Regions from separate parts of the Pseudoalteromonas sp. S408 genome, predicted to be linked through region 1. Evidence: predicted binding sites of a transcription regulator. Region 1 holds the regulator's gene; the other holds the start of a gene.

Region 1 (11,906 bases):
GTGCATGCATGATTGATCGTTTAGTTGGTATGGGTATAGATAAAGATGTTGCAGAGCAAATGGCGTGCTTTGTACCTGACGATGTGTCTCGTCAGCAAGGTTGGAAAGCACTTTTAACAATGGTTGAAGATCAGATGCAGACAACCAATAACGAAATTTTACGTCAAGGCGGCGTATACGCTTTGGTTGGCCCAACTGGGGTTGGTAAAACAACCACAGTTGCTAAATTAGCTGCACTTGGTGCACAAAAGTACGGTGCAGACAAAGTCGCTTTAATCACAACCGACACATACAGAATTGGTGCTTATGAGCAACTTGCTACGTATGGTCGAATTATAGGTTGTGGCGTTAAGCAAGTTAAAGATGCTAATGAATTAGCTGAAGTTTTATATCATTTACGAAATAAACGACTAGTATTAATTGATACTGCGGGTATGAGCCAACGCGACTTACGTTTAACTGAGCAGCTTAATACTCTTATGCGCAACCAGCGCGTTGATATTCGTAGTTATTTAGTGCTCAGTGCAACATCGCAAATACACGTGTTGCAAGAAACCGTTAGACACTTTAAGAAAGTGCAGTTAAGTGGTTGTATATTCACCAAATTAGACGAATCTTTAAGTTTAGGTGAGATTATTAGTATTGCGATTCAAAATCGCCTTCCAATAGGGTATCTTACTAACGGTCAACGAGTACCAGAAGATATTCGAGTTGCAAATGCTGAAAAACTAGTTAAAAAGGCTGAGCAACTCTATTTAAAAAGAGCAAAAGCACAACATTCAAGGCACCAAGCAGTGGCGCCAAGCACAGTAGGGATGTATGATTAACACAGTATTAGATCAAGCAAGTGGCCTGCGCAAAATGAGTCAAAACAATAACAACGGCGTAAAAGTTATCGCTGTCACTGGCGGTAAAGGTGGAGTAGGAAAAACAAATGTTTCTCTTAATACTGCAATTGCATTAGGCCAGCAAGGTAACAGAGTATTGGTTCTTGATGCCGATTTAGGCTTAGCAAACTGTGACGTTATGCTAGGGCTGCGTGTTGAACGTAACTTATCACATGTTTTATCTGGTGAATGCGAACTTGATGAAATTCTAGTTGAAGGCCCCGCAGGTATTAAAATTGTACCCGCGACGTCGGGTTCTCAAAGCATGGTTGAATTGTCGCCTTCAGAGCATGCGGGACTCATCAGAGCTTTTAGCGAATTAAATACAGAATTTGATATTTTAATTGTAGATACTGCAGCAGGTATTTCTGACATGGTGCTGAGTTTTTCCCGCGCAGCACAAGATGTAATGGTTGTTGTATGCGACGAGCCCACATCAATAACAGATGCCTACGCGCTGATAAAAGTATTGAGCCGTGAGCATGGTGTATATAAATTTAAAATTGTTGCAAATATGGTCCGCAGCATGCGTGAAGGGCAAGAGTTATTTGCTAAACTTTCCAAAGTAACCGATCGTTTTTTAGATGTATCAATGGACTTGGTTGCAACGGTTCCCTACGACGAAAATATGCGTAAGGCAACACGCCGTCAAAAAGTTATTGTAGAACTTTTTCCAAATTCGCCTGCGGCACTGGCGTTTCAAGCGCTAGCAACAAAAGCAGTTAAATGGCCAATACCTAACCAACCATCGGGTCATCTGGAGTTTTTCATAGAGAAACTAGTAAACGGCTAATTATGACAACATTGGTGAATAAAGTTATGGGATATCAATCAGCACAAAATTTAAATGTGATTGTTGAAAAACATGCATCACTCGTCAAAAAAGTGGCATGTCACCTTATAGCGCGTTTACCTGCCAGCGTTCAGCTGGACGATTTAATACAATCAGGCATGATTGGCCTGATTGAAGCATCTAAGAGCTTTGATGCAACCAAAGGCGCCAGCTTTGAAACGTTTGCAGGGATTCGTATTCGTGGCGCAATGCTTGACGAAATGCGACGCGGCGATTGGGCACCCCGTTCGGTGCATCGCAAAAGCCGTTTGGTGGCTGAAACAATTGCTTTTTTAGAAAAAAGCTTAAGCCGTGAGCCTACATATATAGAAGTTGCTGAAAAACTTGAAATTTCGTTAAATGAGTACCATCATATCTTAAACGATGTAAATGCAAGTAAAGTACTAGGTATAGAAGACCTTGGTGTCGACGAGGATGTCATCAGTCCAGTTGATCAAGATTTAGCGCTAGACAAACCGTTTAATAACGTTAAAAATGAGCGGTTTAATGAGTCTTTATTAGGTGCGATAAAATCTTTGCCAGAGCGAGATGCAATGGTGCTGTCTTTGTACTATAACGATGAAATGAATTTAAAAGAAATAGGGCATATACTCGATGTAAGCGAATCGCGTGTAAGTCAAATACATGGTCAGGCGATGATTAAGCTCAAAGCTAAAATCAATGACTGGATAAATTAGTAGTAAGTAAACAAGGTTAAGACCTCACTGGGGGATGTTTTGGATAAAAACATGAAAATTCTGGTTGTTGACGATTTTTCAACAATGAGACGTATTATTAAAAATCTGTTGCGTGACTTAGGTTTCACTAATGTTCAAGAAGCAGACGATGGGTCAACCGCTTTGCCAATGCTACAAAATCAAGTATTTGATTTTGTTGTTACCGATTGGAATATGCCAGGAATGCAGGGTATAGACCTGCTAAGAGCAATACGTGCGGATGATAAGCTTAAACACATTCCGGTATTGATGGTAACGGCTGAAGCTAAAAAAGAACAAATTATAGCGGCAGCACAGGCAGGTGTTAATGGTTATATTGTTAAGCCATTTACTGCTGGAACACTCAAAACTAAATTAGAAAAAGTATTTGAACGTTTAGGCTAATGATAGGGGGAGAGGCTTATGTCAGCACTTGCTGCGCCTCAAATAACTTTAGAACAAGCTCGTCAGCTCGTTGTTTATCTAGAAAACGGTGAGCAAGACAAAGCCAATCAGTTAATTTTAGATACTGCTTCTAAGGAGCAATCTGAAATATTTGCTGAAGTTGGAAAGTTAACCCGTCAATTGCATGAAGCTTTAAAAAGCTTCGAGCTAGACACTCGCTTAACTGACTTAACTACCGATGCGATTCCAGATGCAAAAAAACGGCTTAATTACGTTATAGAAATGACAGAAAATGCCGCAAATAAAACAATGGATGCTGTTGAGGCTAGCCTACCAATTGCTCAGCAGTTGGCGGATGAGATATCTCATATCAAACCGACATGGGATCGCCTAATGAATCGAGAGATTGAGTTAGGAGAGTTTAAATCGTTATGCCACAGCATTGATAAGTTTATGAACAATTCTCATCATAAAACCGATGAGCTGCAAAGTTTGATGACAAATGTACTTATGGCGCAAGACTATCAAGATTTAACCGGGCAAGTTATTCGCCGGGTTATTGAGCTTGTTAGAGAAGTTGAAGAAAGCTTGATCCATCTTTTGACTGCCTTTGCTGATCAAAACGACGGTAAAGTCGAAAAAATAGAACAACAAAAAACAAATGAACCATTAGACGAACAAACTTTAGCAGGTCCAGAAGGCCCTATTATTGATAAAGAATCACGTAATGATGTTGTATCTGATCAAGATGAAGTCGATGATCTTTTATCAAGTTTGGGCTTCTAAGAGGAGAGTAACTGCATGTTTGAAGTCGATGAAGATATTTTACAAGACTTTCTTGTAGAGGCAGGAGAAATCCTAGAGCTTTTATCTGAACAGTTAGTTGAGCTGGAAAACAATCCAGAAGACACCGAATTACTCAATGCCATATTTAGAGGGTTTCACACTGTAAAAGGTGGTGCTGGGTTTTTAGCCATGACGGAGTTAGTTGACGCATGTCATGGTGCAGAAAATGTATTCGATTTACTCAGACAGGGTGTACGAACAGTTAACTCTGAGTTAATGGATGTGATTTTGCAGGCACTCGACACTATTAACGAGATGTTTGCTACCATTCAAAACCGCGATAAACCTGAGCCTGCCGATCCCGAACTACTTGAAGTTCTTCACAAACTGGGCTTGCCTCCAACAGAGGAAGAGCTTGCTGGTGAATCTCCATTTGACACGGCAGATGAGCCTCAACATGAAGCTTTAGAAACGCCTGCGGCAGAAGAAACTTCATCAGCAGATGAAGAAGACCCATTTGCCTTTGATGAGTTATTTAGCGGCGGTTCAGCTGCGCAAAGCGATGAAGAAACTCAGATAGATGAAATAACAGAAGATGAATTCGAAAACCTACTTGACGAGCTACACGGGAAAGGTCAAAGCCCAATAGCTGAAAGTTCGCCAAGTAGCAGTGATGTCAGTGGAGACATTACAGATGATGAGTTTGATAATCTACTTGATGAACTCCATGGCGTTGGAAGCTTTGGCGCTGTTGCCGCTAGTGAGCCTGCAAAAGAGCAACCAGCAAGTAATAATCCAGTAGAAAATACTGCAACGGCATCAACAAATACATCGGCAAGTAATACTAGCGATGATGAAATTAGTGATGATGAATTTGAGGCTTTACTAGATGAACTTCATGGCAGCGGCGCCCCTAAATCAATAGAGAGTCCTGCAGCTTCAGAGTCTAAGCCAGCGCCAAAACCCGCGGCTAAGGTAAGTGAGCCTGTTAAAAAGCCTGAACCTGTAAAAGCTGCTGCGCCAAAACCAGTGCAAAAGCCTGCAGAAAAACCAGCAGCAAAAGCAGCGCCTGCTCCAGCGCCTGCAGCTGTGAAAAAACCAGCTCCTCCTCAAGCAGAAACAACAGTCCGAGTTGACACAAAACGCCTAGACCAAATAATGAATATGGTGGGTGAGCTTGTACTTGTTCGTAACAGGTTGGTAAGTTTAGCAACAAACTCAGAAAGTGAAGCAATGGGTAAAGCCATTTCTAACTTAGATGTTGTGACGGCTGATATCCAAGGCGCAGTAATGCAAACGCGAATGCAGCCAATTAAAAAGGTATTTGGCCGCTTCCCTCGCGTTGTTCGTGACTTAGCACGAAGCTTAAATAAAGATATTAGTTTACAGCTTGTTGGTGAAGAAACTGATTTAGATAAAAACTTGGTTGAGGCACTTGCAGATCCACTTGTTCACTTAGTTAGAAACTCAGTTGACCACGGAATAGAGATGCCAGCAGCTCGTGAAGCAGCTGGCAAACCTAGAACGGGTAATGTCACGCTTTCAGCTTCGCAAGAAGGCGACCATATCTTGTTAACTATCAAAGATGATGGTGCGGGTATGGATGCTGAGAAGCTCAAAAAAATTGCAATCAGTAAAGGCGTTTTAGATCACGATCAAGCGAGCCGTTTATCAGATACCGAAGCGTACAATTTAATATTTGCACCAGGATTTTCTACTAAGGAAGAGATCTCTGATATTTCAGGGCGTGGTGTGGGTATGGATGTTGTAAAAACTAAAATCACTCAACTTAATGGCTCAGTGAGTATTCAGTCAGAGCTAGGTGTTGGTACAATTTTAGAAATTAAAGTACCGCTAACACTTGCCATATTACCTACCTTAATGGTTGTAGTTGGTGAACAAACATTTGCACTACCATTGGCTGGTGTTAGTGAAATATTTCACTTAGATTTAACCAAAACAAATGTAGTTGATGGTCAACTAACGATCATTGTACGTAAAAAAGCAATACCGCTGTTTTATCTTGAGCATTGGTTAGTTAAAGGAGCAGATCGTACTCAGCGCAAAGCTCAAGGCCATGTTGTTATTGTTCAAATAGGTACTCAGCAGGTTGGTTTTGTCGTTGACTCCTTAATAGGGCAAGAAGAAGTTGTAATAAAGCCCCTTGATGCACTTCTTCAAGGCACTCCTGGTATGGCAGGTGCAACTATTACGTCAGATGGTGGAATTGCACTTATTTTAGATGTTCCCAATATGTTAAAACACTACGCAGGCTAAATCATAAAGCAGGCACACAATTAAGTGTGCCTGCATAGAAATTTAATAAGAGAGTTAAATGGCCGTAAAAGTTTTAGTTGTTGACGATTCAAGCTTTTTTCGTCGCAGAGTAAGCGAAATTCTTGAGCAAGACAGCGACATACAAGTAATTGGATTTGCCATAAATGGCAGAGAAGCTGTTGAAAAAACGGCCCAACTGCGTCCTGATATGATCACAATGGATGTAGAAATGCCAGTGCTTGATGGTATTAGCGCGGTTAAAGAAATAATGGCCAGCAATCCTACACCAATTTTAATGTTTTCTTCTTTGACCCGTGCTGGCGCAACAGCCACACTCGATGCTCTTGATGCGGGGGCGATGGACTTTCTGCCTAAAAAGTTTGAAGACATAGCACGTAATAATGAAGATGCCATAAAGCTTCTCCAAGCTAAAGTTAAAGAAATTGGCAATAGACGCATTCCCAGAACTTTTAAGCCAGTGTCGTATTCTAAACCCGCAACACGTGCGGTACCTCAAAGAAGTAGCACATCTTCCATCAGGCAACCGGATAGAAGTTTTCAGCGTTCAACCCCTGAACCATCATTAACCAAAACACAGAGCTCACTTCCTTCTCGTGCCAGTGGAAAGCAATATAGATTAGTCGCAATTGGTACGTCTACGGGTGGCCCAGTTGCTTTACAAAATGTGCTAACGCAATTACCAGCTAATTTCCCGCATCCTATTTTACTCATTCAGCATATGCCCGCTGCTTTTACACCGGCATTTGCAGCTCGCTTAAATGGTTTGTGCAAAATAAAAGTAAAAGAGGCACAACAAGGTGATCGGTTAGACCCAGGAACTGCTTATTTAGCGCCGGGCGGTCAACAAATGATGGTTGAAGGACGAGGTGGTTCAAAAATATTGCGTGTTTTTGAAGATAATAGCGAGCGAATTACTTATAAGCCTAGCGTCGATGTAACGTTTGCAAGTGTAGCTAAAGCTTTTCAAGGCGATGTATTAGCAATTATTTTAACTGGCATGGGCGCCGATGGTCGAGATGGTGCGAGAATGTTAAAACAAACTGGGGCTACTATTTGGGCACAAGACGAAAAAAGCTGTGTTGTTTATGGTATGCCACAAGCTGTTGCTAATGCGGGACTTTCAAGTGAGAGTTTAGCGCTGGATGATATTGCAACGCGGATAAAAAGTGAAACCGGTTGTGGATAAGCTCTCCGTACTTGGGTTAATAGTTGCACTAAGTGCTATAGCAATAGGCTATCATCTAGAAGGTGGTGTGATTGCAGCGCTTTTTAATGGTCCGGCACTCATTATTGTACTAGGTGGTACTTTAGGTGCTGTCATGCTTCAAACATCTGCCAGTACTTTTAAAAAAATGCTTAGAATGAGTCACTGGGTATTTGTTACGCCAAGCTATGATATTGATGATGCGATTGAACAGGTTAAACGTTGGTCGCATAAAGCGAGACAAGAGGGCTATTTAGCACTAGAAGATGAGGCATTAACGCATTCAGATGTTTATGCCGCAAAGGGGCTCAGCCTATTAGTTGATGGTGGTTCAGAACAAAAACTCAGAGATACACTTGAGATAGACTTATTATTAGAACGCGAACGCTTACTTGAAGCGGCTCGGGTTTACGAAGCAATGGGCGGCTATAGTCCTACCATAGGTATTTTAGGGGCCGTGCTTGGACTTATTCAAGCAATGTCTTTTATTACTGACCCCCAATTACTAGGTGCTGGAGTTGCTACTGCTTTTATTGCGACGATATACGGCGTGGGGTTGGCTAATTTATTATTTTTACCCATGGCAAATAAGCTTAAGCAACGTGTAGAAGAAAAGATGCTTTACCACGAAATGCTTGCTGAAGGTATCATTGCAATTAGCGATGGCCAAAGCCCTATGAATATAGAGTTAAAGCTTGAAGCTTACCGTGTTGAGCGGCCAAACCTAGTGGACGCATAAAATGATGCGTCGACGTTTGGGTCGCTCGGCCCAAAAAAGTCAGCACACAGAACGCTGGTTGGTGTCGTATGCTGACTACATGACCATCATGTTTGCTTTTTTTGTTGTAATGTACGCTATTGCAATAAACAAAGAGGAAAACTTTCAAATTCTATCGGATTCTTTAGAGCAAGTGTTTGATAAATCAGCACGTGTTTATTCTCAGCAAGGGACGGGGGTAGAGGGTACCGGAATACTCACCGATAGAGTCACGCCTGAGAAAGAATTACTCTATGGTGAAAGTATAAACAAAGAAGAGCAAGGCCCCGAGTTACTCGATGGCCAAAGTGATACGAGCAATATCCAGCAAAAATATTTAGGAAAACCGCTCGATAGTTTATTAACAAAGCTTCAATCTGCGCTTATTGACGAGATTCGTGATGGTGAGGCTAACCTAGAATTACATCAAGATTGGCTGATTATCGAGCTAAGTTCAGGTATGTTGTTTTCTAGCGGTAGTGCTGTTGCACATTCTCGAGCAAAACAAGTCGTTAAAATAGTTAAAGATATTATTGAACCGGTAGATAACTATATACGGGTTCGCGGTTATACAGATGATGAAACTATTCGAAATGAAATATTTCGCTCTAATTGGGAATTATCTGTAGCTCGGGCGACTTCTGTTTTAGTTGAGCTTGAATCATTAGGAATAAATTCAGCCAGAATGGCCATTGAAGGGTATGGACAATATTCACCTTTTGCTGAAAATAATACAGAAGAGGGGCGCGCTGAAAATCGCAAAGTGGTTATAGCTTTATCTAAATATGGATTGCCTAATGAAGTAAATACACTGGCTGAAGAACAAGCAGCTGAGATTAAAGAGCCAGAGCCAGAAGTAGAGTTGCCGTCAGACGATGACACAATAAAAATTATTCGTTTACCACATGGTGGCATACGTATTACTACACGTAATGAAAAGTAACTGGGATGTAATGTGAAGATTTGGACTGTAGCAAACCAAAAAGGGGGGGTTGGTAAAACAACTACTGCGGTCAGTCTTGCTGGAATTTTAGCATTACAAGGTAAGCGAGTTTTACTTATTGATACTGACCCGCATGCTTCTTTGACCTATTACTTTGGTATTGATTCAGAAGATTTAGAAGTCAGTGTTTACGATATTTTTGCTCGCGGAACCAGTATGCAGAGCGAGGAAATACTTCAAGCACTGTGCCCTTCTACACTTGAAAACTTGGATATTTTGCCGGCTACCATGGCTATTGCTACGCTTGATAGAAGTATGGGCAATAAAACAGGCATGGGGTTAATATTGAAAAAGTCGCTTGCAAAAATAAGCGAACATTACGACTATGCTATTTTAGATTGTCCACCTGTTTTAGGTGTATTGATGGTTAATGCATTAGCTGCCAGTGAGCGAATTTTAGTGCCTGTACAAACAGAGTTTCTTGCACTTAAAGGCCTTGATAGGATGATGCGCACAATGGAATTGATGCAGAGCTCACAGGCGAAAAGTTATGAATATACTATAATACCTACAATGTACGATAAACGTACAAAGGCATCGCTTGAGGCTTATAAAACTTTACAAGAAACGTACGGTGATAAAGTTTGGCCTGGTGTTATTCCCGTTGATACAAAATTAAGAGACGCAAGTTTGGCTCAAAAGGTACCAATAGAGTTTTGCCCTCGTTCTCGTGGTGTATTTGCTTATAAAGCATTATTAGAATATTTAATTGAACAAGGTTAATGAATGAGTAAGCAACTATTTGCTAATGAAAAAGTAATGACTCAGTATTTAGGTGCCTTGCTTTGTGAAGAGGAGCTTGCGAGTGATCTAGAGCCCGTTGCAAAGCTTTTAGAAAATATACCGGATGATTCACATAATGTAACTGCGGACCCTAGACTTAAAAAACCGGATGTTGAAGTAAAAACAGAATTAAGCACTCAATTACCAGTAGTAAAAAATAAGCAAGACGTTACAGAGACAAAAACGGTTGGTGAAGAAAATATAGATTCGCCAAAAGAGGTAACAAGTACAAGTGTTGATTTAGCCGAAGAGGCAAAGCCAAAGCTCTCAAATAACAGTGAATCAGATTACTTTGATGGCGAATTTCAAGCATTATTTTTCGAAGTTGCAGGGCTTACGTTGGCTGTGCCACTCAAAGCTTTAGGCGGTATACACCAATTAGGTGAAGTAAATCACCTATTTGGTAAGCCAAAATGGTTTAAAGGCGTTATGCTAAACCGAGATGAAAAATTAAATGTTGTCGATACTGCGCGATGGGTAATGCCAGAAAAATACGACGAAAAACTTGAAGCTTCATTAGACTATCAATATTTAATCACCTTGGGTGATAGCCAGTGGGGATTATTAGCAGAAAAGTTAATAAATAACATTACATTGACAAAAGAAGATGTAAAATGGCGTACCGATCAAAGTAAGCGCCCATGGCTTGCTGGGGTTATTAAAGAAAAAATGTGTGCTTTAATTGATGTAGATAATTTAAATACATTATTAGAAGAAGGCTTAGATAGCCGTCAGTAGTAATGACCATTATGGGGTAACAGCATGAACCAAGAGAAATTACTGTCAGCAAATAAAAATGCGGATAATAATGATGAAATATTACAATGGGTTACATTCAAGTTAGAAGAGGAAACCTACGGTGTAAACGTAATGCAGGTGCAAGAAATACTGCGTTACACTGAAATTGCTCCTGTACCCGGTGCACCTTCTTATGTAATAGGCATTATTAACTTGCGTGGTAACGTGGTAACCGTTATTGATACACGCGCTCGATTTGGTTTGTCGGCAGCCGATGCTACTGATAACTCGCGTATTTTAATTATTGAAGCAGAAGAGCAGGTTATTGGTATTTTAGCCGATAGCGTATCTGAAGTTGTTTATCTGCGTAGCTCTGAGATTGACAGTGCACCAAATGTAGGTACTGAAGAAAGTGCTAAATTTATACAAGGTGTGTGTAATCGAGATAACGAGCTTCTTATATTGGTTGATCTAAATAAATTACTTAGTGATGATGAATGGGATGAGTTAAGCGATTTATAAGCTTTACCAGATAAACTATGCTGTTACTTAGTATTGCTATAAGCGCGTTAGCGATAGGATTAATATCGTTAACGCTTATTATGGCACTTAAAAATAAACACACCAGTGATGCAGGTGATTTGCATCAAAAGCTTAAAGAGTGTGCAGAGCAGATTCATATTCTCAGAAGCGAAGCTGCAGAGCTAAGAACAGGTTTACTTAGTATAGGTAAGCGAGTTCTTGAAGTTGAACAACAAAACCAAGATTTGATACAGCAGCAGTCAGCTCAAAAGTACGATGATCCTGATGCTAAAATTTATTCTCGTGCTGTAAAAATGGTTGAATTGGGAGCTGACTTAGACGAGGTGATACGCGAGTGCGAGTTACCCAGAGCGGAAGCTGAATTACTGTTTTCATTACACAAAAAAAAAGGCGCTTAGCGCCTTTTTTGCACACATAACACAACACTTTAATATTAAAAGCTATACTTTACACCAAACATAGCAACCACAGGATCAAGTTCTACAGTTGATGTTAATGCCTTTGAACCATTAGCATATACTGTTGCATCTGTATCGATATCCATCATAGAAACCATAGCGTGTAGTCCCCAATTATCATCAATTTTGTAATTAGCGCCTACTTGTACTAACAAGCCAAAAGAATCATCAAGCTCAACTTCTACATCGTCCGTACCAAGTGTTGCTTTAAGTGCTTGTGAAGGTTGTTCGTCGAAAAAGGTTGTATAGTTTACGCCAACACCTATGAATGGTCTAAGCTGATAGCTTGTATCTAAAAAGTGGTATTGTGCTACCAGTGAAGGTGGAAGGTGTTTAATATTGGCAATTTTATTACCAGCTAAGCCACCTGTTCCATTCACATCGTGAGAAAACGGTGTTGCAGCAATCAATTCTAATACCCATGTATCATTAAAAGCATAATCTAAGGTAATACCCAATTGGGTATTTGAGTCACCTTTTAGGCCCAATGAAGGAG
Region 2 (11,906 bases), on a different contig from region 1:
AAAACATCTAGTGAATTTAGAGTATGTATTACGCAGCGCACTTTATAACGGTAATTTTGCAGCAGTAATTACGTGGACAGACATGTTGAACAACCAACTGTTAGCTGATTTATCTCTTGATTTAAATAAGACAACAACGAAGTTGTATTGTTTTACTAAAAATTCTAACGTTATTGATGTACCTTCTTTAAAGCAAGCTTGTTAAACTAACGTTTTAAATTTTTTTATTAATTTTATGAACTCATTAGATAACAACGCTTGCCTGTGTGGTAGTCAACAGAATTACAAAAACTGCTGTGAACCACTATTATCAGGTGATAAACAAGCAGACACACCCGAGCAGTTAATGCGCTCTCGATTTACAGCTTACGCACAAAAAAATGCTAAATATATATACCAAACTTATGCGAGTGAGAAACAAGCAGAAAACCCTGTCAAAGAAATTAAAGAGTTTGCAACTAGTTGTCGATTTATAAGCTTATCTGTTATTGATACAAACAATGATGGAGATAGAGGAGTTGTTGAGTTCAAGGCAAACTACTTTTATCAAAATCTTTACTGTGAATTACACGAGCGGTCTCAATTTATTAAAGAGCAAGACCAGTGGCGATACCTCGATGGTATTATATTTCCAGTAGCTGATATCAAAGTGGGCAGAAATGATGATTGCCCATGTGGTAGTAACAAAAAATATAAAAAATGCCATAGCGCATAAAAATCATCTTTTAATTAAAGTGCACTGGGCACCTCACTTAATAGCTATTCAATCACAACCATTTAATGTAAAGCCTTAGCAATATTTATAAATATAACTCCCTTTATAACTCGTAAGGTTTAATACTAATTCCATTCATTGAGTGGCTTATACTGGTGTTAAAAGTAGTATTACTAACAATAAAAAAGTTAACGTCTTAAAACGATATGTAATGTTTTGCATTGGTTTAAAAGCATAAAGGTTGAATGTAATCTATAGGCATAAAAAATGGGCCAATGGGCCCATTTAAATAGTTTGATATGCACAAAACTAATTATTACTCGTCGTTATCAAGGTCTAACTGTTGGCGCTGTGCAGGTCTCGCTAATATTTCTAAGTAGAAAGACGTTAATTCTTGCTTTTCAATATCGCTAATGCAGTTGCTGATTTCAGCCACATGAACCACTTGAGCATCTTCGGCCGTTTTACCGAACTTACAGTCAAACGCCCAATAATCTGCATCTTCTGGTAGAGTTTTGTTGCGCTCTCTTTTCAAATATTTTTTCACTTCATGCTTCGCAGCATCAACCATACGAGGGTATTTGATTTTCTCGTGATTTAGCGTGAATGTTTTCTTCATTACGTTCCTAATTACCTTGGTTTAATGATAACGGCATTCATGTCATACCATTTATAGCCATTATAGCAATTGCATTTAATTTTTGGATGCTTTTTTTACATTAAATCAAATTTTAGTCAATTGGGCTTTGGTGTCACCATAAAATCTTATCAATGATGGCGATAATGGTTGGAAATTATTTATGGCAACGTAAATTATGCCATCGTCAAATGTAATGGTTCTCGCTGATTTACGTCTGTTAATACATTATAAAAGCCTGCTACATCCATCTTCGGATTATCTATTTCAATTTCGTTTTTTTGTATTCGCCTGCGCACAGCAAGTTCACAATTATCTATAATGGTCAGGGGTATGTGATTTACGTCATCTCTAATCGAAAAAGGCTCGGGGTTTAAACACTGGTTTAGTTTTATATCGGCCATACCTTTATTTTCACCTACCAAGCTCAAGCGATGTGCATTAAGTTGGCCTATTAGCATATTAAATTCACTGGGCGCTAATGGTTGCTTTGGTCCTGCCCCTAATTGATCTCTTAACTGCGCTTCATCTGCGGTTGTATCTTCAGTTTCAGTTTTGGGTAAATGAAATTGACTAAAATCTAAAGCATCTTGTGAAAGCATTGCCAGCAGCAATGAAAATTCACCACGGCGGTCTGCATGTACACTTTGGTTTAACCGAGTACTTAATTGCCGCTCTGTGATTAACAAATCATCGATTTGCATAGACTTTAGCCGATTAGAATGAGTAATGAATATTTATCGGCTTTATTTAAATTTTCTTTAGCTTTTTTCTTTACTTAAAGGCACATTTTGCTATTATCAGCGCCGTTGCATTGGAGGGGTTCCCGAGCGGCCAAAGGGATCAGACTGTAAATCTGACGGCTCAGCCTTCGCTGGTTCGAATCCAGCTCCCTCCACCACTTTTCTTACCGCTAGGTTAAGTGGGGCCAAATGTAACAAAAATAGTGTGGAGGGGTTCCCGAGCGGCCAAAGGGATCAGACTGTAAATCTGACGGCTCAGCCTTCGCTGGTTCGAATCCAGCTCCCTCCACCACTTCTATTCCTATATTACTATATTCCTATATTCCTATATTCCTATATTCCTATATTCCTATATTCAAAATAGCTTAAAACACCCACTGTAAACTCATGCCGTTTGTTTTTAACCAATTGGATGCAGCTTTATAGTCTGGATAAAAAACCTCTACTCTGTCCCAAAATTGCTTACTGTGATTTAAATACCTTAAATGAGCAAGCTCATGCACTATTACATAATCAATAATTCTATGAGGTGCTCCTATTAAATGTAAATTAAACGACAATTCTCGCTTACTGTTACAACTGCCCCAACGACGCTTGTAAACAGCTAACGTTAATTTTTTCGGCAACGCCTCATCCATTTTTTCACAATAAAAAGCAATACGCATTTCCACATAAGCCGCTAACTTTTCTTCTAAATAGCGTTTAATTAAACTCTCATATTTATTTTTATAATTTTTTACACGACTAGAGTGTGTAACATATAGCGTGTTATTATGCTCTTTCACGTCAGATGATGAGCCTTCACGAAAAATTAATTCAACCGACTCAGAAAAAATCTTTATTTTATTTTTCTCAATTGGGTACTGTTTAGTGTCTATTACATTAAGCTGCTTTTTTAATTGTGTTTCTATCCAATGTTGCTTTTCGAGTAACCAACTATCGATTTGTTTTATCGGCACATAATGAGGTGCGAATACGGTTACTGTTTGATTATATATTTTTATAGCCACTGTCTTTCTGCGCTTACTTTTTTTAAGTTGATAATCAAACACTACTTTCTCTCATTAATTTAATTCTTTGGCCCGTTTTAACGCTATTTAATGGATAAACGCTATTGGTTTTTACCCTGCTTACTTTTCATTTTAATTAATAACTTATAATAACTTTACTTAAAATAAACATAAAAAATAATAACTTGAAAACTATACGTTAAAAAATTGAAACGAAATCACTTTTTATACCGCACTCGTCAATTAAGTATATATTTATATGATAATTATATTAAACTACTTACTTAAAGACTAATTTTTGAGCCAATATGCTATCTGCGTTTTTTGTAACAGACCATGACCCTAGCCTGATTATTAACGGGGTATATAACCCACTTTTAGTATCTATATCTATTTTAATAGCGATATTCGCCTCTTTTTTTACAACTAGGCTCATTGATTTAGCAAAAGAAACAAAATTTTATAATTATAGGCGTTTAGCAAAATTCACTGCCGCAGCAATATTTTCAGCAGGCATTTGGAGTATGCACTTTATCGGTATGCTGGCCTTCTCTCTATGCACAAATATCAAATACGACCCAACAATCACTATTTTATCTTTTCTCCCTGCTTTTTTTGCTTGCCAATTTGCTGTATCTATTTTAATTAACAATAAGACGACCTTCAAAATACTTGGTTTATGTTCTGTATTATTAGGCGCTGGCATAGGTACAATGCATTACAGCGGCATGGCCGCTATGGAGTTGGCGCCTTTGTTACGCTACGACCCACTTACCTTTGTTTTATCGCTCTTTGTTGCCGTCGCTTTATCATTTATCGCCCTGTATAGCCGGTTTAACCTTACTAAGGTTTTCCCGAAATTAACAGCGCTACAAAGCCGTACCATAAGCGCTATTATTTTGGGCTTCGCTGTTGCAGGAATGCACTATATGGGCATGGCTGCAACACGCTTTGTTGCAACATCGCCTTTACTATTTACCGATGTTAATGCGTCTGCAGGCCTTACATTTGTTGCAATAGCCGTCGCAACCGCAACGATAGCAATTACGAGTGTGGTTGCCGTTATCAATGGCATGGTTCGTTATAAAATGTTGTTAGAGGAAAAATCTGCCGATGAGTCTCGGTTAAATGCCATTCTAGAAACCGCAATTGACGCAATTGTTACCATTGACCATGCAGGTATTATTTTAAGTTTTAATACCTCAGCCACCCATATTTTTGGCTGGCAAGAGCATGAAGTTAAAAACAAAAACATAAAAATGTTAATGGATGATAAAATTGCAAAGCATCACGATCAATACCTTGCCAATGCTGAAAATACATTCTCTGAGAAGGTCCTTGGGGTAAACCGTGAAATTTTTGCAAAGCATAAAGAAGGTTATCTTTTCCCTATTCGAATCGGTATTGGCGAAGTTAACCAGCCCGGACAAACTCCCCTATACGTAGGTTACATTACTGACTTGACCGAACAGCGCGAATTACAACGCAGCCTTATTGAAAAAGAGCAAAAGTACCGCTCTTTAATAAATAATATGCCGGGTGCTGTATTCAGATGTAGGCTAGATGAAAATTGGAGTATGTTATTTATAAGCCCAAGTATTTTAGAGCTAACAGGTTACCAATCAGATGAATTTACTGAGCATTGCTTAGAGTTTATTGATCTTATTCTAAAAACAGATCAGCAAGCCGTTATGGATGCAGTATTAAAAGCAGTCCAAGATAAACGTCAATACTCTATCGAGTATAGAATTCGTCACAGAAATGGCAAAGTGTTATGGTTATTAGACCAAGGTAGCTTTTATTATAATAACCAAGATCAAGCTCAGTGGATAGACGGCGTACTTATTGATATCACCGAGCGTAAAGAATACGAAGACAAACTCGAAAAAGCTAAACTGCAAGCTGAGGAAGCCGCACAAGCTAAGCAATCATTTATGGCTAATATGAGCCACGAAATACGCACTCCTATGAACTCAATTATCGGTTTTAGCGACTTACTTATGGATACACCGCTAAATGATGAGCAGCAAAAGCACCTTGTTACTGTTAATAATGCAGCCCGTTCACTACTTCGCTTACTTAACGAAGTACTCGATTCAGCAAAATTAGAGCGTGGCAAGCTAAGAATAGAAGCGGTACATTTTAGCCTTAAACCCGTTATAGACAGTATTATTTCAACCTTTTGGTTAGAGGCAAAAAAGAAAGACCTTATACTCAATCTAACTATTAAAGAGTCAGTGCAAAACACTTACTACGGCGATCCTGACAGGTTAAGACAAATATTAACCAACCTGATTGGCAACGCGATTAAATTTACAGAGCGCGGCTCTATAAGCATAACAGTGAGTACGACGCAAAACGGGCACTTATTTTTTGAAGTACAAGACACAGGTATTGGTATTGCACCGGACAGAGTAAGCGCTATTTTTCAGCCTTTTGTTCAAGCCGACGGAACTACAACACGTCGCTTTGGTGGAACGGGGCTTGGTACAACCATAAGTAAACAATTAGTTGAACTTATGGGGGGGACTATAAATTTAGTCAGTGAATTAAATAAAGGCACCTGCTTTTATTTTTCGCTTCCTCTAAAGGTGGGTGATGAAAATAAAATTGATCATTTTGATCGCCTTCACACACAATTGCCTGCGCTAAGAGTATTAGTCGTTGACGATATAGAACAAAACACAGAGCTTCTCTCGTTATTACTCTCAAGAGATCACCATGCGGTTACGAAAGCGAGTAACGGTTTTGAGGCCATTGCTACTTTCCAACAACACGATTTTGATGTGGTTTTGATGGATATCCATATGCCGGAGTGTGATGGGATTGAAGCATCTATGAGAATAAGAGAACTAGAAAAGCAAAAAAAATTGAAAAACACCCCAATCATTGCATTAACAGCCAGTGTTTTGCAGCAAGACAAACTTTCGGCCAAAAAAGCGGGGATGAATGGGTTTGCAAATAAGCCGATTGATATTAATCAGCTAAACCAAGAAATCGCACAAGTGCTGGGTTTAGGCGTTTCTAAAGAGATAGAAATTGCGCAAACTGACCCTAATGCTAAACATATCGACTTTAAAAAAGGGTTAGCCTTGTGGGGCTCTAAATCTAAACAACTAACTGAAATTACTAAATTTACAAACGATAGTGATAATCGATTTGAACTTTTGTTAAATGAGCCTCAGCTAAACTCTCAAAGTAGCTATAGTTTAATACATACACTAAAAGGCATTTCTGGCAATTTGGGCCTAATTGCGTTGATGAAGCTTTTATCCAACTTAGAGCAAGCTATTAAACAAGGTGATAGCGTTGATGATATTTTAAAAGCAATAAAAGCTGAGTTGGTTATTATTTCTAAGTTGTTAACATTCAAAAAAACTGAACCACTCAGTAATCCTGAAAATAATCAAACAGTTATTTCCAACACTGAACTAAAATTATTGTGTGAAACACTCATCGAATCCGCAATAAATGCTGAATTTAATGACACTGCACTTAGTGGCCTTCAAAGTTGTTCAAATGGTTCATTGGTAAGTAATATTAAAGCAATAACCGATGCCTTTGATGAGTTTGATTTTGATAATGCGCAGGTTAAGTTAAACGAATTACTAAAAAAGCTAAACGATATATGAGTATATAAATGATTTTTTCTGCACAAAGTCCCAAAGTATTAATTGTTGATGATGAGCCGGCAAACCTAAAAGTGATGCGTGAAATATTAGGCGAACAGTACCGACTGTCGTTTGCAAAATCTGGAACAGCGGCCTTAACTTTACTTGAAAAAGAATTACCTAAGCTTATTTTACTCGACATAATGATGCCAGACATGAATGGGTTTGAAGTATGTGAGCACATTAAAAGTAATCCAAAAACAGCGCATATTCCCGTTATTTTTGTCACTGCGCTCGGTGACGAAAGTGACGAGTATAAAGGGTTTGAATTAGGGGCTGTTGACTACATAACCAAGCCAATAAGCCCTGCCATTGTAAGAGCGCGTGTTAAAACACATCTTTCATTAGTACAAGCTGAGCAATTAAAGCAGGCACATGTAGATTTAGTTCAACGTTTAGGGCGTGCAGCTGAGTATAAAGATACCGATACGGGTGAACACATAGTTCGTATGAGTCAGTATAGTAAAGTTCTTGCCTTAGGAATTGGCATGTCAGAAAATCAAGCAGAGCTCTTGCATCAAGCAGCGCCTATGCATGATGTTGGAAAAATAGGTATTCCTGATGCAATTTTATTAAAACCCGGAAAATTATCTGTCACAGAGTTTGAACACATGAAAGAGCATGCCTTAATTGGCGCAAAGATTTTAGCTAACTCATCTTCCCCGCTATTACAACTTGCTCACAAGTTAGCAATTGAGCATCACGAAAAGTGGGATGGATCTGGTTACCCATATGGTTTAAAAGGTGATGAAATATCCATCGAAGGCAGAATTATTGCTGTTGCAGATGTATTTGACGCACTGACTTCGAAGCGCCCTTACAAAGACGCGTGGAGTGTAGAAAAGACAATTTCACATATGAAAGAGCAAGCAGAAAGCCACTTCGACCCAGCTATTATTGACTTATTAGTTGAAAAACTGGACGAAATACTCACTATTAAACAAAGGAATCAAGAAAGTTAAACCTTTTTAGCGCTGTGCGAACCTTGTTCAACATCTGGATAAAACGCCTTTATATATTCATAATCATGAGATGTTATTTCATGGCTATTACCGCTTTCATCTTTAAAATACATTGAAAACGTAACACCGTGGTCGGCCAATACTGCTTTTACATCCATTGCTTTAAAGTGCGCAAGCCACGCAATAAATTGCTCCCCAGTTGCAGCAAACGCGATACCCTTGCTACGAACTTGACCTTCAAACAATGCTAACCGTGTTGTCGCATTTTTATCTTGTAACGTTAATGGACCTTTTCCGGTTTCATCCCAAAAGGCAAGTTCTTCTATAACCTTAAAGCCAAGAACTCGCTCAAACCACACTACTGCGCTGGGCAAGTTATCTACATTAATATGGCAATGGTCAATTCCTGACAAAAAAGGGATTGTTTTGTTACTCATACTATTCACCTACCTCAGACCTTAACTGCTCTAAAAATGCGTGCATATAGTGGGTGCGTTTATTCGCCTCCTCTTTCGCTGAGGGGGTATTCATACTCTTGGCAATATTTAAAAGTTTTATAAAAAAATGATCTAGAGTAAATTTATTATCGTCTGGCTTTCTAGTTGTACAAAATGGATCATCAGGGCTATAAAGTAGGCGATTAATAGAGCCCCCTACTTTCATGCAACGGCTAATACCAATAGCGCCTAAGGCATCCATTCTGTCTGCGTCTTGTACTATTTGTGCCTCAACCGTTTTAATTTTAATATTGGCGCTAAAACTATGTGCAGCTATTGCATGATGAATATCTTCAAACAAGCTTTCGTCATAACCTAAGCCTTGTAAAAACCCAATTGCTTTATCTGCTGCCATAGTCGATGCTTTGGCCCTGTCAGGGTGGTTTTTAGCAACAGCTACACAGTCATGCAACCATGCTGCGGGTAGCACAACAGCCATATTCGCTTTTTCAGCGTTGCAAAGCTGTATCGCCACTCTAACCACACGCTCTATATGGGTAATATCATGGGCTGCATCGGCATGTATAAGCGATTTAATAAAGTCACGGCATTGCTCAGAAAGTAATTGTAATGACGGAGTTAACGTAGTTTCAACCAAGGTATTTTCCAAAAATTTATTAACACATTGAATTAACCTTACTTTACCGTGCTTTGCAGTTTACTTGCAAAACATTCATTGTATGTTGACCTTGCCTTGACTAAAATACAGCGCTTATTTACTACAACAGAGAAGTCTTATGTCATCTGCCGTTTACCTACAAGCTGGTCGCGATAAATCATTAAAAAGAAAACATCCGTGGTTATTTTCAAAAGCCATTAAAAAGATCAAAGGTAAACCTGGGCTTGGCGACACAGTTACAATCCATGATAGTGAAGGTAAATATTTAGCAACAGCAGCATACAGCCCGCACTCTCAAATTCGAGCTCGTGTGTGGAGCTTTGACGAAAAAGAAATTATTGATCAACACTTTTTTGAGCGACGCTTACGCCGTGCATTAGAAGCTCGTAGTCAAGTAATTGAAGAAGGTGGATTAACCGGTTACCGATTATGTGCCGCTGAGTCTGATTACTTACCGGGTGTGACAATCGATAAATTTGATAATGTGCTCGTATGCCAACTTTTAAGTGCAGGAGCTGAGCGTCATAAAGGTGAAATTGTAGGCGCACTGATGGCTATATTTCCTGGCAGCAGTATTTATGAACGTTCAGACGTAGACGTACGGACAAAAGAAGGTCTGGAGCCAATTAAAGGTATACTTTGGGGCTCTGAACCAACACAACCTGTACTTATTGAAGAAAATGGTTTAAAGCTCGAGGTAGATATTTTAGAAGGCCATAAAACCGGGTTTTATCTAGATCAACGCGATAGCCGAGCAGCACTTGAACGTTTTTCAAAAGATAAAACCGTGCTTAACTGCTTTAGCTACACAGGTACGTTTTCACTTTATGCGCTTCGCGGTGGCTGTAAGCATGTTACTAATGTTGACGTATCACAACCGGCACTCGATACCGCAAAACGTAATGTTGAGCATAATAATTTAGATCTAAATAAAGTCGATTTTGTTAAACAAGATGTATTTAAACTTTTACGCCAATACAGAGACGAAGGTAAACAATTCGATACTATCGTTATGGACCCACCTAAATTTGCCGACAACAAGGCACAGCTAACAGGTGCATGCAGGGGCTATAAAGATATCAATATGATCGCTATGCAAATATTAAAGCCGGGCGGCACACTATTAACGTTCTCTTGCTCTGGTTTAATGGAACAAAATTTATTTCAAAAAGTAGTTGCAGACGCAGCACTGGATGCTGGAAAAGACTTATTAATAATGGAACGTTTAAACCAAGCAGCTGACCACCCCATTGCGGGCAGCTACCCTGAAGGCTTTTACTTAAAAGGGCTTATTTGTAAAGTTTATTAATTAACATTTAATTGGTTAATTAAACTCTATTATCTCAAGCCCTGCTGTAATTGTGCCATCATCTTCTTTGCTGGCACGTATTACCTTAGCGGTCGCTTTTAACGGAGCAATACTTGGATGAGTTGATGCGATATCAACAGACAAAACTGTATTTGGTTCTAGCAAATCATCTAAATGAAGCGATAAACCCGTTGCACTTAAGTCTACGCATTCAGCGGTATATGTTAAGCCTGCGACTGGCTCAATAGTTGTAAGCATTGCAGTAGCGTTTACCTGCATGCGTCTATAGTTTCGTTTATCTTCTGTGAACATAATTCCCTCTAAACTATTGTGTTTATTTGCTCTAACAGTGCGCTTATAGCGAATGGTTTCACTACATAAGCATCACATCCAGCGTCAAACCCCATTTTTTTCTCAAGCTCAGACTCAAGGCCTGATACCATAACCACAGGAATGTTTTTAGTTTCTGGCGTATGTTTTAGCATTCTGCATGTATCATAACCATCAAGGCCTGGCATACATACATCAAGTAAAATAATGTCAGGAGGATTGGCAATTGCAGACGCAAGACAATTCTGACCTGAGTCAGCATAACTAACGTCAAATTTAGACTCTAGTGCAGATTCAAGCATTTCATAATTAAAATACTCGTCATCGACTACTAGCAGCCGTTTTGTTTTTGGTTCAATCACCGAGGACATGCTTATGTCGTTTCCTTCTCAAAACAAAAATAAATCCTACCTTTAAGGTACTAACCTTCTTAATAAATGCAAGCATTATTCTATTTCTTTTATAGCATTTAAAATTCGTTTAGACGAAATAGGGTAAGGCGTTCCTAACGTTTGTGCAAATAATGAGACTCTAAACTCTTGTTGCATCCAAAATATCGCTTCTATGTCGCTGGGTATCGGCATACCTTTGGGTATTTTATTCGTTAGTTTTTTATATTCATTGGCCACTTTATCAAGCTCAAGTACACACAACCTGTCTCTATTAGGATCAACCGGAAGTTTTTCTAATCGCTTTTGAATCGCCTTTAAGTAACGAATTAAATCAGTGAGTTTAGTCGCGCCATGTTGACTAACAAACCCTTTAAAAATTAACGACTCAAGTTGCGATTTAATATCGCCATGAGCGGTGATCATGGTTAAATCAACCCGCCCTTTCATTTTTTTATGCAGCGCATGTGCAATACTGAGAACTTGTTCAACATGTATTGCTATGTCGACTACGGCATCACCTAGCTCGCCACGTATCTCTTCTTTAACGTTTTCAAACTCAGCGCTTTTTCTGATGTCACCATACTTAAGTAACAAACTATCAACGCCTGCAGCAATGCAATCGTTAATTAAGTCGGCTATTTTTCCAAATGGATTAAAGTACAATCCCAACTTAGCCTTATTAGGTAGATTCTGCTGTAAATATTTAATTGGTGAAGGCACGTTTAACAGTACCAATCGGCGAAGACCTTGTTGGTGAGCAACCTGTGCCTTTATTTCGTTATCAAATAGCTCAACCGCGGCACTTGATTTTTTATCCACCAGCGCTGGGTATGCTTTTATTTCATACTGGCCTTGCTTTTTAACGTAAGACTTAGGCAGTTCACCAAAGTTCCATTGTGTTAGGTCTGCTTTTTCAATGCCATCATCAGCTACTTTTGAAAGTGTTTCGGTTACCTCTCCTTGAAGCTCTGCCTTGAGCTTCGTAAGGTCTAAACCGCGAGCCAGTAATTTATTGTGCTCA

The links. Region 1 encodes FliA, which starts transcription of late flagellar genes. Its sites were predicted from a motif close to CTAAAGNTNNNNNNNNNNNNGCCGATA; they were not measured.
Region 2: the regulator FliA is predicted to act here: its motif matches at 2,091-2,117, upstream of CWB62_RS03685 (VC2046/SO_2500 family protein).

The regions. Positions count from the first base shown of each region.
Region 1 is NZ_PNDY01000001.1:192,204-204,109, reverse strand. It holds gene flhF (flagellar biosynthesis GTPase FlhF) at 1-827, shown strand, start outside; gene CWB62_RS01040 (MinD/ParA family ATP-binding protein) at 820-1,680, shown strand; gene CWB62_RS01035 (RNA polymerase sigma factor FliA) at 1,707-2,417, shown strand; gene cheY (chemotaxis response regulator CheY) at 2,457-2,840, shown strand; gene CWB62_RS01025 (protein phosphatase CheZ) at 2,859-3,626, shown strand; gene CWB62_RS01020 (chemotaxis protein CheA) at 3,642-5,903, shown strand; gene CWB62_RS01015 (protein-glutamate methylesterase/protein-glutamine glutaminase) at 5,962-7,110, shown strand; gene CWB62_RS01010 (flagellar motor protein) at 7,103-7,867, shown strand; gene CWB62_RS01005 (flagellar motor protein MotB) at 7,869-8,828, shown strand; gene CWB62_RS01000 (ParA family protein) at 8,841-9,611, shown strand; gene CWB62_RS00995 (chemotaxis protein CheW) at 9,615-10,409, shown strand; gene CWB62_RS00990 (chemotaxis protein CheW) at 10,434-10,931, shown strand; gene CWB62_RS00985 (DUF2802 domain-containing protein) at 10,949-11,350, shown strand; gene CWB62_RS00980 (OmpW/AlkL family protein) at 11,386-11,906, opposite strand, start outside.
Region 2 is NZ_PNDY01000003.1:34,724-46,629, forward strand. It holds gene CWB62_RS03670 (SulA-like leucine-rich domain-containing protein) at 1-205, shown strand, start outside; gene CWB62_RS03675 (YchJ family protein) at 236-715, shown strand; gene CWB62_RS03680 (DUF6172 family protein) at 1,032-1,334, opposite strand; gene CWB62_RS03685 (VC2046/SO_2500 family protein) at 1,529-2,056, opposite strand; tRNA gene CWB62_RS03690 (tRNA-Tyr) at 2,169-2,253, shown strand; tRNA gene CWB62_RS03695 (tRNA-Tyr) at 2,303-2,387, shown strand; gene CWB62_RS03700 (M48 family metallopeptidase) at 2,461-3,147, opposite strand; gene CWB62_RS03705 (MHYT domain-containing protein) at 3,414-6,737, shown strand; gene CWB62_RS03710 (response regulator) at 6,746-7,738, shown strand; gene CWB62_RS03715 (VOC family protein) at 7,735-8,175, opposite strand; gene CWB62_RS03720 (HD domain-containing protein) at 8,177-8,833, opposite strand; gene CWB62_RS03725 (class I SAM-dependent methyltransferase) at 8,973-10,163, shown strand; gene CWB62_RS03730 (PilZ domain-containing protein) at 10,179-10,475, opposite strand; gene CWB62_RS03735 (response regulator) at 10,484-10,864, opposite strand; gene hrpA (ATP-dependent RNA helicase HrpA) at 10,940-11,906, opposite strand, start outside.